DNA from 3 places in the Paenibacillus sp. YYML68 genome. Region 1 is predicted to be linked to each of the others. Evidence: riboswitches for the same ligand, from Rfam matches in the RefSeq annotation. Region 1 holds a riboswitch; each other region holds the start of a gene.

Region 1 (3,262 bases):
TCCGGCTCCTGCGCGGGCGCTGACGCAGCCGCGCCCGCAAGCGCAGGCCGCGCCTCCGCTGAGGCGGCGCGGCTGTGCACAGGCGGCCCGCCCTCGGCGAGGGCCGCGGCCAGCTCGGCTGGCGGCGCATAGCGCTCCGCCAGCCCGTCCGCGAGCGCGACCGTCGCGAGGTCGCGCACCGTCACGTGCGACGCGGGGCGCACCCGCTCGCTCACATATTCACGCCATCGCTTGTAGAATGGCGTGTACACCTTGTACGGCTGCTGGCGGCCGGACCAGCGCGCGAACTCACGGACGTCGGCGAGGCTCGCCTCCTCGAAGGCGGTGACCCGCACGCCGCGAGCCTCCGCCGCGGCGCGCAGCTCACGGTCGCGCTTCAGCGCATAGGGCGAGACGTCCTCGTGCAGCACGAGCTCGTCGATGTCCGGATGCGCGGCCAAGAGCCCCTGGAGCACGGCGCTCGGCTCGCCGTGCAGCACATGCAGCTGCGCACCGGCCTCGCGATACAGACGCGTAAGCCTTGCGGCGTGCTGCAGGAAGTTGACGCCGCTGTGCTCGGCGCTACGGCCGTTGCGCAGCAGCAACGGATCGAGTATGAGCACATGCAGTGAAGGCTGTGCGGCGGCACGTATATAATCGAACGCGGGCAAGTCGTCGATGCGCAAGTCTTTGCGGTGAATGAATAGCAGCATGAGGCCGTGCTCCTTTCTTAGGACGTCCGCGAGTCCGCTAGACGAAAGAAAGCTCCGGACGCTGGAGCTGCCCTGTCCTCGCACAAGGCGAAGGAACGGGGGCAAGTCCAAGTCAGAGCTTTCGAGATCATACGAAATTCAAGTGTGCTTCATAGCATCGCGACAGAACGAGCCGGCTTATTGGGTCGCTGGGTCCGTCATGAGCTGTGTGTACTGCTCCTCCGACAGAATGCGGCGAGCGGTCACATAGCGCTTCACGTAGTAGCTGTCCGACAGCTTCGTGATGACGACACCCTCATTCGTAGCGGAGTGATAGAACTTACCGTCGCCTACATAGACACCGACATGCGAGATGCCGCGGCCGTCTGTGTTGAAGAAGACGAGGTCGCCAGGACGCAAGTCGTTCTTATCGACGTGTGTGCCGAGCTGGGCTTGGCTCTTGGAGGAATGCGGCAGCTGAATGTTGAACTTGGCGAACACCCACGAGGTGTAGCCCGAGCAATCGAAGCCCTTCGTCGTCGTACCAGCCCACTTATAAGGAGAGCCCAGTCCGTCGTTAACCGCTGCGCTTAGCGGAGTTTCCGCCCATGCGCTTCCAACCGAAATCGTGCAAAACATAACTGCTGAGCATACAAAACCGACAAGCTTCTTCACTAAGAAGTTTCCCCTTCCGGTGCCTACGAGGTTAGCTTGAGGGTTCGGTTGAAGGTTCCCTATGATCACTGTCAAGCGAGATCAATTCACCCAAGATGGTTCCCCCGTTTTCTGCGTACAGAAATTCGGCAAAGTTTTCTAGTTAGTTTGTTGCAAGTACATGTATTCGAGCTTCGTTGTCGAAATCCTGCCGGTGTCACAAAACCGTCACATCTTAAGTGCATAAATGTGAAACCTGCCTACTTAGGTACTAGGACATGCGCCTAGAGACTCCCAATTGATACAGTCCACTTGTCGTTTTCCTGTATTTGACATCGAAACGTAGTTTCAATACAATCTGTAGTGTGAGGTATTCATCTATGAAAATACATCATTTCAAAGTTTACGAGAAAGGCTTGAACCGCTTCTTCGGCTCACTGGAGGCGAAGGTGCTCGAAATCTTATAGAAGGCGGCTTAGCCGTTGTCGATTCGCGAGGCACAGACGTGTCTCGAGTACCAGAACGAGTCATTGATTTTCAACACGGTGATGAGGGTGATGAACCGGCGGGCTGATTTTATACTACACCTCGTAGTGTGAATGATACATATCATACCTATATTAATGGAGGGAATTGGAATCATGAAACATGTGAAGCTGCTCGTATCCGCCAGTGTTCTATCTGTTGCTCTTGCGGGAGGCTATCTTGCCTTCGATTCTTACACCGGCAATAAAGTGGAGATCAAGGAGGTCATCTCGGCTGCGGCTTCGGCTTCCGCCAAGTCGAGCTCCGGTCAGCAGCTCACGAATGAGGCGATGAGTGGCATGTGGAACGTCGCTCCATCGTCTGAGGTGTACTTTTCCGTCACGACGTCGAAGTCTACCGTAAACTTTGTTGCGAAGGAAGTCGTAGGCAGCTGGACACTGGACGCGGCAGAGCCTGCGAAGTCCACGGCGGAGGGCTCGATTGCGATGAAGTCGATCAACTCGGGCAATGCGGATCGCGATGATCATGTTCGGGCTAAGGATTACTTCGATGTCGCTTCGTTCCCGAACGCCGTCTTCAAGGCGAAGTCGTTCAGCGGCTTGCCGCAGAGCTGGACGGAAGGCGAGAAGGTCAGCTTTCAGATGGTGGGGACACTGAGCGTGAAGGGGATCGAGAAGGAGGTAACGTTCAACAGCGATGCGCTTGTTGAGAACGGTCAGCTGAAGCTGGAGGGCAAGACGGTTGTGACGTTCGCGGATTTCGGATTGAAGAATCCTCACAACGTGCTGATGGAGACGCAGAACAACATTGATGTACAGCTGCGGCTTGTGCTGGAGAAGGCCGGGAGCTAAGCGTTCGTTCTAGCGAAGGACCAGTCTGTCATCGGGTAGTCTCTAGCTGGGCGTGGACGAGCCTCACGTCACGAAGAAGGGCTGTTCGGGAGGAAGCCGGTTATCGGCTTGCCCGAACAGCCCTTCGTTTATGTCGAGCCAGGCGCGACGGTGAAGCTACTTACGCCTTCTCCTGCCACAGCGCATATTGGACTCCGATAGCCCATACCTCGAAGAACGCTTGAGCGAGACGGAATGCCTGAATGCCTAGCAGGGCGATGAAGCCGGCCCAGATGAAGGCCGAGGTCATCGCGGTCGCCGTCACGAGCAGCGCCAGAGTGAGGACCGCGAGCGCCGTGATCGCGATGACGGGCAGGTAGCGGATGCAGAATACGATCGAGTAGAGCACGGAACGATCGCTTGCTTTTCCAATCTGGAGATACATGGTCATCAGCTTGATCAGCAGGGCGTATAGCATGTAGCCGGCGACGTATGGCAGCAACGCAACGCCTAGGCTCGTATAGGAGCTATGGGTGTCGAATTCCCGTGCTGCGAGCGGCAGCAGCCATACAAGCGGCAACAAGGTTGCTGTCAGCTGGACGATATAATAGAAGAAGTACG
Region 2 (3,262 bases), 3.5 Mb from region 1:
AGCACCGCAACGAACGGGCTGCGCGTCAGCTTGAGCAGGAGCGTCACGCCCAGCAGTCGGTATACGGCCTCCTCAGAGATCGCAGCTGACCAGGCGAGCAGCGGGAACAGCTCGGGAATGCGCATATTGTAGACGGAGCTGCCAGGGTCAGAAACTGCCCATATATCGAAGCTGTACGAGCCTGCGAAGAAGAGCGCCTGCTGCACGCCAAGGATGAACAGGCCGATGATATAACCATCCTTCATCGCGAGGTACACTTGGCCGCCGAACTGTTCGTCTCTCCATGCCGGCAGCGGCTCCACTTCGGTATCCAGACACAGCTTCCGTCCGGCAAGCAGCGCGAAGTAGGTCGATAGCGCCATCAGCGTTACATAGATGTTCATGATCCACAGGTACAGCAACGCGTTCGGCTCGGATGGCCCCGTATTGTGCATCGTGCGGAACGAAGGCAGCATGTTGAAGTTGTTCATCACATAGATGCCGAGGAAGACTAGGGTGAGCATCAAGCCGCGTGAGAACGTGATGTGCCGTCTGTGCCGAATAACGAGGATGAGAGCAGTCAAGGACAGCAACAGCGACCCGAGCAGGCTGATCTGTGTCATTCGTCCGGAGCGCTCGTCCTGCGCCTCCTGCCACGTCAGGAAGCTATCAGGAGGCGGGAACGCCGGGCGGAACGAGGTGATGCGGCCGTTCTCGTAGCCGAGGTGCAGCTCAAGCGGAGCCTCGCCGACGACAATCGAACGGCTGACGTAGACGAGCCCGTAGTCCTCAGATGGTCGGCCGCTGTCCTGTAGCGTGAAGGCGGCTGGGTCATAGCCCATATCTCGCAGCGCCTTCTCGCCTGCAGCCGCAGGTGAAGCCTCTGAGGCGGCAGGCAGTGCGCCTGACTTCGCAGCAGCGTCCTTCCACGCGCTATAGCTGAATATGTGCTTCGTCGTGTAATTGACCCCAACATAATAATTGCGCGACAGTGCGTCGTCCGTTATTTCAACCTCGAAGTAATCGATCGGGAACTGCTCGCCGTACTTCTTCTCATATTCCTCCTCGAGGCCAGCATGCTGCAGGTAGCCGCTGCGTACAGTGTGCGACTGGAACAGCGTCTCCACCTTGGCCGTGTCAGACAGCTCGAAGCGCTGACGAATGAAGTCTGAGGCAAGCACAGCCGCCTCCTGCTTCGAGATGGCCGGTGTCTGCACAGCATTCTCGGGAGCACGGTCCTCCGGCTCCAGCAGCGGAGACAGGTAGGCAAGCCCGATATATAAGATGATTCCGAGCACGGCGAGCAGCAGCGGGGGACGGGCTTGTAATTTGGCAGGCATAGTCGCACTCCTTGTCCTTATTTTGTTCATCGACCTATTGTATTCGGCTATAACTTTTTCCATGCTTCCCCTATAGAGTCATGATAACATGAGCAAGCGCAGGTAAAAACAAGCAAAGTGACGCGCCGACCAGATAGGAGCGCTTACATCTGTCGTATTATTGCGAATTACCTCTCTTTTCGTTCTAAAATGGCTTTGTACTTCGTTCGAAACCGCCGTATAATTCATCTCATATGAATTTGCAGCAGCTGCCTAATTAAATATTGAGCCGAATTTCCAATGGAAAACGGGGGAACCACTAATGATGGGGTGAATTTTGTGCCAGCCACGCAGCTGCGCACAGATAGGGTGCCTGTACATCCGAATCCGACAGCTAACCTCGTAGGCTTTTGTTACAGGAACCTTGTACGCACGGCACCGGGTTTCGTTCCCTGTGTCTTTTTTGCTGTTCCATTATGAATCCGAAGAGGTGCCGGATGAAGCTTCAAGCCAAAAAAATAGAGCTCACCCCTCCGCAAATCTTGGTGCTGGGGTTCGCGGCGATCATTCTGCTCGGTGCGACGCTGCTTACGCTGCCGATCGCCGCAAGCTCAGGGGACGGCACGCCGTTCCTGGATGCGTTCTTCACCGCAACGTCGGCAACGTGCGTAACTGGCCTCGTCGTCGTCGACACAGGTCAGCATTGGTCGCTGTTCGGTAAAATCGTGATCGTGCTGCTCATTCAAGTCGGCGGACTCGGCTTCATGACGATGTCGACGCTGTTCGCCTTCGTGCTGAGGAAGCGCATCTCGCTCAAAGAACGGCTCATTCTGCAAGAGGCGATGAATCAGGGCAGCATGGAAGGCATCGTTCGGCTTATACGCAAGGTTATTATCTATTCCTTAACGATTGAGCTCACGGCGGCGGTCGTCTTCACCTTGAGATGGTCAATGGACATGGAGCCGCTGCAGGCGCTCGGCTTCGGACTATTTCACGCGATCTCGTTCTTCAACAATGCGGGCTTCGATCTATTTGGACTTGTGACAGGTCCATTCGCCAGCATTACCGCTTACGCGGACGATTATGTGATCAATATCGTCTCCATCTGTCTCATCATACTTGGCGGACTCGGCTTCGTCGTCTTATCCGATCTGCTCGATTACCGACGGCTGCGCAGATTGTCGCTGCATTCCAAGGTCGTGCTAACGGCAAGCGGCGTGCTGATCGCGGTGGGAGCTGTCGTCATCTTCATCTTCGAGTTCACGAATGCGAGGACGCTCGGTGCGCTCGATTGGGATGGTAAGCTATTAGCGTCGATCTTCCAATCCGTTACCCCCCGCACCGCAGGCGCCAATACATTAGACATTGCGGCGATGCGTCAGGCGACCCAATTTTTCATCATATTCCTCATGTTCATCGGAGCTTCACCCGGCTCGACGGGTGGTGGCATTAAGACGACGACGTTCACAACGTTGGTCGGGGCGATTATTGCGATGGTGCGAGGCAAGGAGGACATCGTCTTCTTCCATAACCGTCTCGGCAAGGATCGATTGCTGAAGGCGATTACGATCACGATGATTGCCTTGTTCGTCGTCATCTTCGTGACGATGGTGCTGTCGACGACTGAGGATCGTCACTTCCTGATGATCCTGTTCGAGGTGACGTCCGCATTCGGCACAGTCGGCTTATCGATGGGGCTGACGCCTATGCTGAGCGATGTCGGCAAGGTGATGATCGCACTCACGATGTTCATCGGCCGTCTTGGTCCCTTGACGCTCGCCTATGCGCTCGGACCGAAGGCGGAGAAGGAATTGTATCGATACCCGGAAGGGAAAATAACGATCGGATAGGGGATATCAGCGATGAAACGCAGTCAATACGCCGTCATCGGACTGGGGCGCTTCGGCTCCAGTCTTGCCAAGGAGCTCATCAAGCTAGGCTACCAGGTGCTCGGCATCGATAAG
Region 3 (3,262 bases), 440 kb from region 1:
ATATTGCGTGCGGCCAATGCTTCTACTGCCAGCATCAGCAGGAGAGTCAATGCGATAATGCGAATCCGAACGGAGAGGTCGGTGCGTACTTCGGTTATTCGGATACGTTCGGTGGCTATGCTGGGGGGCAGGCTGAATACTTAAGAGTGCCATATGGCAACTTCGTGCCGTTCAAGGTTCCAGAGAGCTGTGAGCTTGAGGATGAGAAGCTGCTGTTCCTCTCTGACATTATTCCGACCGCCTACTGGGGAGTGGATAACGCAGGCGTCAAGCCGGGGGATACGGTTATTGTGCTCGGCTGTGGTCCTGTCGGTCTGCTGACACAGAAGTTCGCTTGGATGAAGGGGGCGAAGCGCGTCATCGCGGTCGATTACATCAACTATCGGCTGGAGCATGCGAAGCGCGTGAACGGGGTTGAGATTGTTAACTTCGAGAAGGAAGCGAACATCGGAAGCTACCTGAAGGAGCTAACAGGCGGCGGCGCCGAGGTCGTGATCGATTGTGTCGGGATGGATGGGAAGATGACGTTGGTGGAGAAGATCGAGACAGCGCTCATGCTTCAAGGCGGTTCGATGGGAGCGATCCAAATTGCGTCGCAGGCTGTGAGGAAGACCGGTACGATCCAGCTCATCGGCGTATATGGGCTGCGGTATAATGCGTTTCCGCTAGGAGACTTGTTCGCACGCAACATCGTATTGAAGATGGGCCAAGCTCCGGTCATTCACTACATGCCGCACTTGTATGAGCTTATCACGACGAACAAGCTGGACCCGACGGACATTATTACACATCGGGCGAGCTTGTCGGATGCGCCGCGGATGTATGAGCTTTTTGACGGGAAGAAGGATGGATGTATTAAGGTTGTATTGAAGCCGTGATAGGTACCTGGTCTAGCTAAAAAAGCAGGCTAGCTGTTATCAGCTAATCTGCTTCACTTCACTTAACAAGTTTAAGGAGCTAATACGTAAACCTTCACATCTTGAATGCCGAAGCGCCAAGCTTGATCTCTGGACTGTGGGACGAAGATGTCGACCTTGTTGCCCTTAATCGCACCACCGGTATCGGTAGCTGTACCGAACATGCCGCCGACCGGTAGCCCTTCATGCGTATAGCCTTCGATATATACTTGACTGCCGAGCGGAATGACAGACGGATCGACAGCGACGGTGCCTAGACTCAACGTGTTACCCATATAATCAAGCGCTGCATAACCGCCGTTCTCTAATGGAGTAGCGGTGTAAGCGGACGCCTTAGCTTTGATTACCTTCGTAAACGTGCGGTTATTGATTAGTGGTCGGTACCACGCCGGAGCGTAATAGCGTCCGTCTGTGCCAAGAATCGCGATTCGGTTCGTCGCATCCCATTGCGTCGTCGCTCCGAAGGTGTCGGAGATGAGTCGGAAAGGGACATAGACGCGTCCGTCGACGAGGCGCGGCGCACTCTCGACTTCGGTGGTCTGCTCGTTGACAGAGATGACCTTCTCGCCGGTTGTCAGCGTCAAGCTTGTCTCTTCGTTCTGAATGGTGACGGTTATTTGTTGACCGTCCATTTGCCATTCAAGGCTATAGCCGAGCTCGTCCACAATTGTACGTGCTGGCACCTGCAGCTTCGAATTGTCGACGACAACAGGCTTGGCGTCCTGGAATTGAACGAGCTTGTCGTTGATCTGTACTTTAATATCCGTCTGTACTGCTGCATAGGTGCCAGATGGTGAATATAGAGCAGCAGGCAGCACCAATAAAGCTGCGAGCAGCATTTTTTTCACAGAAGTATGCAATTGTATCCCTCCTATATAAGCCTCCGAGGTTAGTTGTCGGGTTCGGGAAGAGGATTTCCCTAGGCCGTCTTGTGCGCAAGGAAGATTCAAGCGCATGTCAACTGCCATTCACCCCAAGTAAAGAGTCCCCCGTACGAGCAGCATGAAGAAGCCTGTGCGATTCGGCTTAAATGAATTTATCATAAGCGTTCCTTATGAAGCAATACGCAAAAATATCCATGGGTTGAAAATGGAAATGATTATGCCCGTTTATGCTGAAAGACGTGCCTACCTTTACCTGTAATGGTACAATATATAGAAGCAGATCCGCGGAAGCTCGTGATGGATTAGCAGCATATTTCGCTCAACAGGTGCGGTGAGGAGGTCCAGGGGTGCCATTTACAGTCGATAGCTCGATCTTACTTTTCTCTACATTATTAATTGTGGGCGTCATCACCACGAAGTTCTCATCTCGGCTCGGCGTGCCGTCTCTTGTGTTCTTTATTGCAGTGGGCATGGTGCTGAGTAAGTTTATTTACTATGACAGCGCCTACCTGACGCAATTGTTCGGAATTGTGGCGTTGATCGTCATTTTGTTCGAAGGCGGACTTCAGACGAAATGGAGCAATGTGAAGCAGGTGATCGGTCCCTCAGCTACGCTAGCGACAGTGGGCGTGTTGATTACGACCGTCATTATCGGCGTGCTTGCCAAGTACATACTTGGATTGTCTTGGCTGGAAGGGCTGCTCTTCGGTGCAATCGTCGGGTCCACCGATGCCGCGGCAATATTCGCTGTCCTCGGGAACAAGAACATTCGTCCGAAGCTGACGGCGACGCTGGAGGCCGAGTCGGGAACGAATGACCCGATGGCGATCTTCTTGACCATCTCGCTGATCGAATTGATTCAGTACCCGGATGCCAGCTTGATGTCGCTCATCTGGGGCTTCGTGTGGCAGATGGGCTTAGGACTTGTGATGGGTGTACTCTTAGGTAAGTTATCTGTATGGATGATTAACAAAATTAATCTCGACTCGTCAGGGTTGTACCCGGTGCTGTCGATGGCGCTTGCCGTTCTGACCTACAGCGGAACAGCGATGCTCCAAGGAAGCGGCTTACTAGCCGTCTACGTGATGGCTGTTCTCGTCGGCAACTCGGATCTTACGTATCGGCACTCGATCTTCCGGTTTAACGAAGGCTTCGCTTGGATGATGCAGATTCTGATGTTCATATTACTGGGGCTGCTCGTGTTCCCGAATCAGCTGCTCTCCGTCATCTGGCAAGGGTTAGGCTTATCGATTCTACTGATGTTCGTAGCAAGGCCAATCGGCGTGTTCGCAAGTATGATCTTCACGAAATTCAGCCTCAAGGAGATCACGTTCATCTCTTGGGCGGGCTTGCGGGGAGCCGTACCGATTGTACTCGCCACCTATCCGATGATCGCAGGAATCGATAACAGCCAGCTGATCTTCAATGTCGTATTCTTCGTCGTTCTCACGTCGGCCTTGG

The links. A riboswitch is a leader RNA that binds a small molecule or an ion and turns the genes downstream of it on or off. The one in region 1 is predicted to bind cyclic di-AMP.
Region 2: linked by a shared signal. The riboswitch ahead of PAE68_RS18220 (TrkH family potassium uptake protein) and the one ahead of PAE68_RS02590 (C40 family peptidase) in region 1 are both predicted to bind cyclic di-AMP.
Region 3: linked by a shared signal. The riboswitch ahead of PAE68_RS04710 (stalk domain-containing protein) and the one ahead of PAE68_RS02590 (C40 family peptidase) in region 1 are both predicted to bind cyclic di-AMP.

Annotation. Positions count from the first base shown of each region.
Region 1 is NZ_BQYI01000001.1:595,168-598,429, forward strand. It holds gene PAE68_RS02585 (cryptochrome/photolyase family protein) at 1-692, opposite strand, end outside; gene PAE68_RS02590 (C40 family peptidase) at 870-1,346, opposite strand; cyclic di-AMP (ydaO/yuaA leader) riboswitch at 1,352-1,487, opposite strand; gene PAE68_RS02595 (YceI family protein) at 1,967-2,662, shown strand; gene PAE68_RS02600 (hypothetical protein) at 2,823-3,262, opposite strand, start outside.
Region 2 is NZ_BQYI01000001.1:4,096,234-4,099,495, reverse strand. It holds gene PAE68_RS18225 (CPBP family intramembrane glutamic endopeptidase) at 1-1,319, opposite strand, end outside; cyclic di-AMP (ydaO/yuaA leader) riboswitch at 1,576-1,722, shown strand; gene PAE68_RS18220 (TrkH family potassium uptake protein) at 1,796-3,148, shown strand; gene PAE68_RS18215 (potassium channel family protein) at 3,161-3,262, shown strand, end outside.
Region 3 is NZ_BQYI01000001.1:1,038,810-1,042,071, forward strand. It holds gene PAE68_RS04705 (zinc-dependent alcohol dehydrogenase) at 1-878, shown strand, start outside; gene PAE68_RS04710 (stalk domain-containing protein) at 950-1,777, opposite strand; cyclic di-AMP (ydaO/yuaA leader) riboswitch at 1,781-1,954, opposite strand; gene PAE68_RS04715 (potassium/proton antiporter) at 2,149-3,262, shown strand, end outside.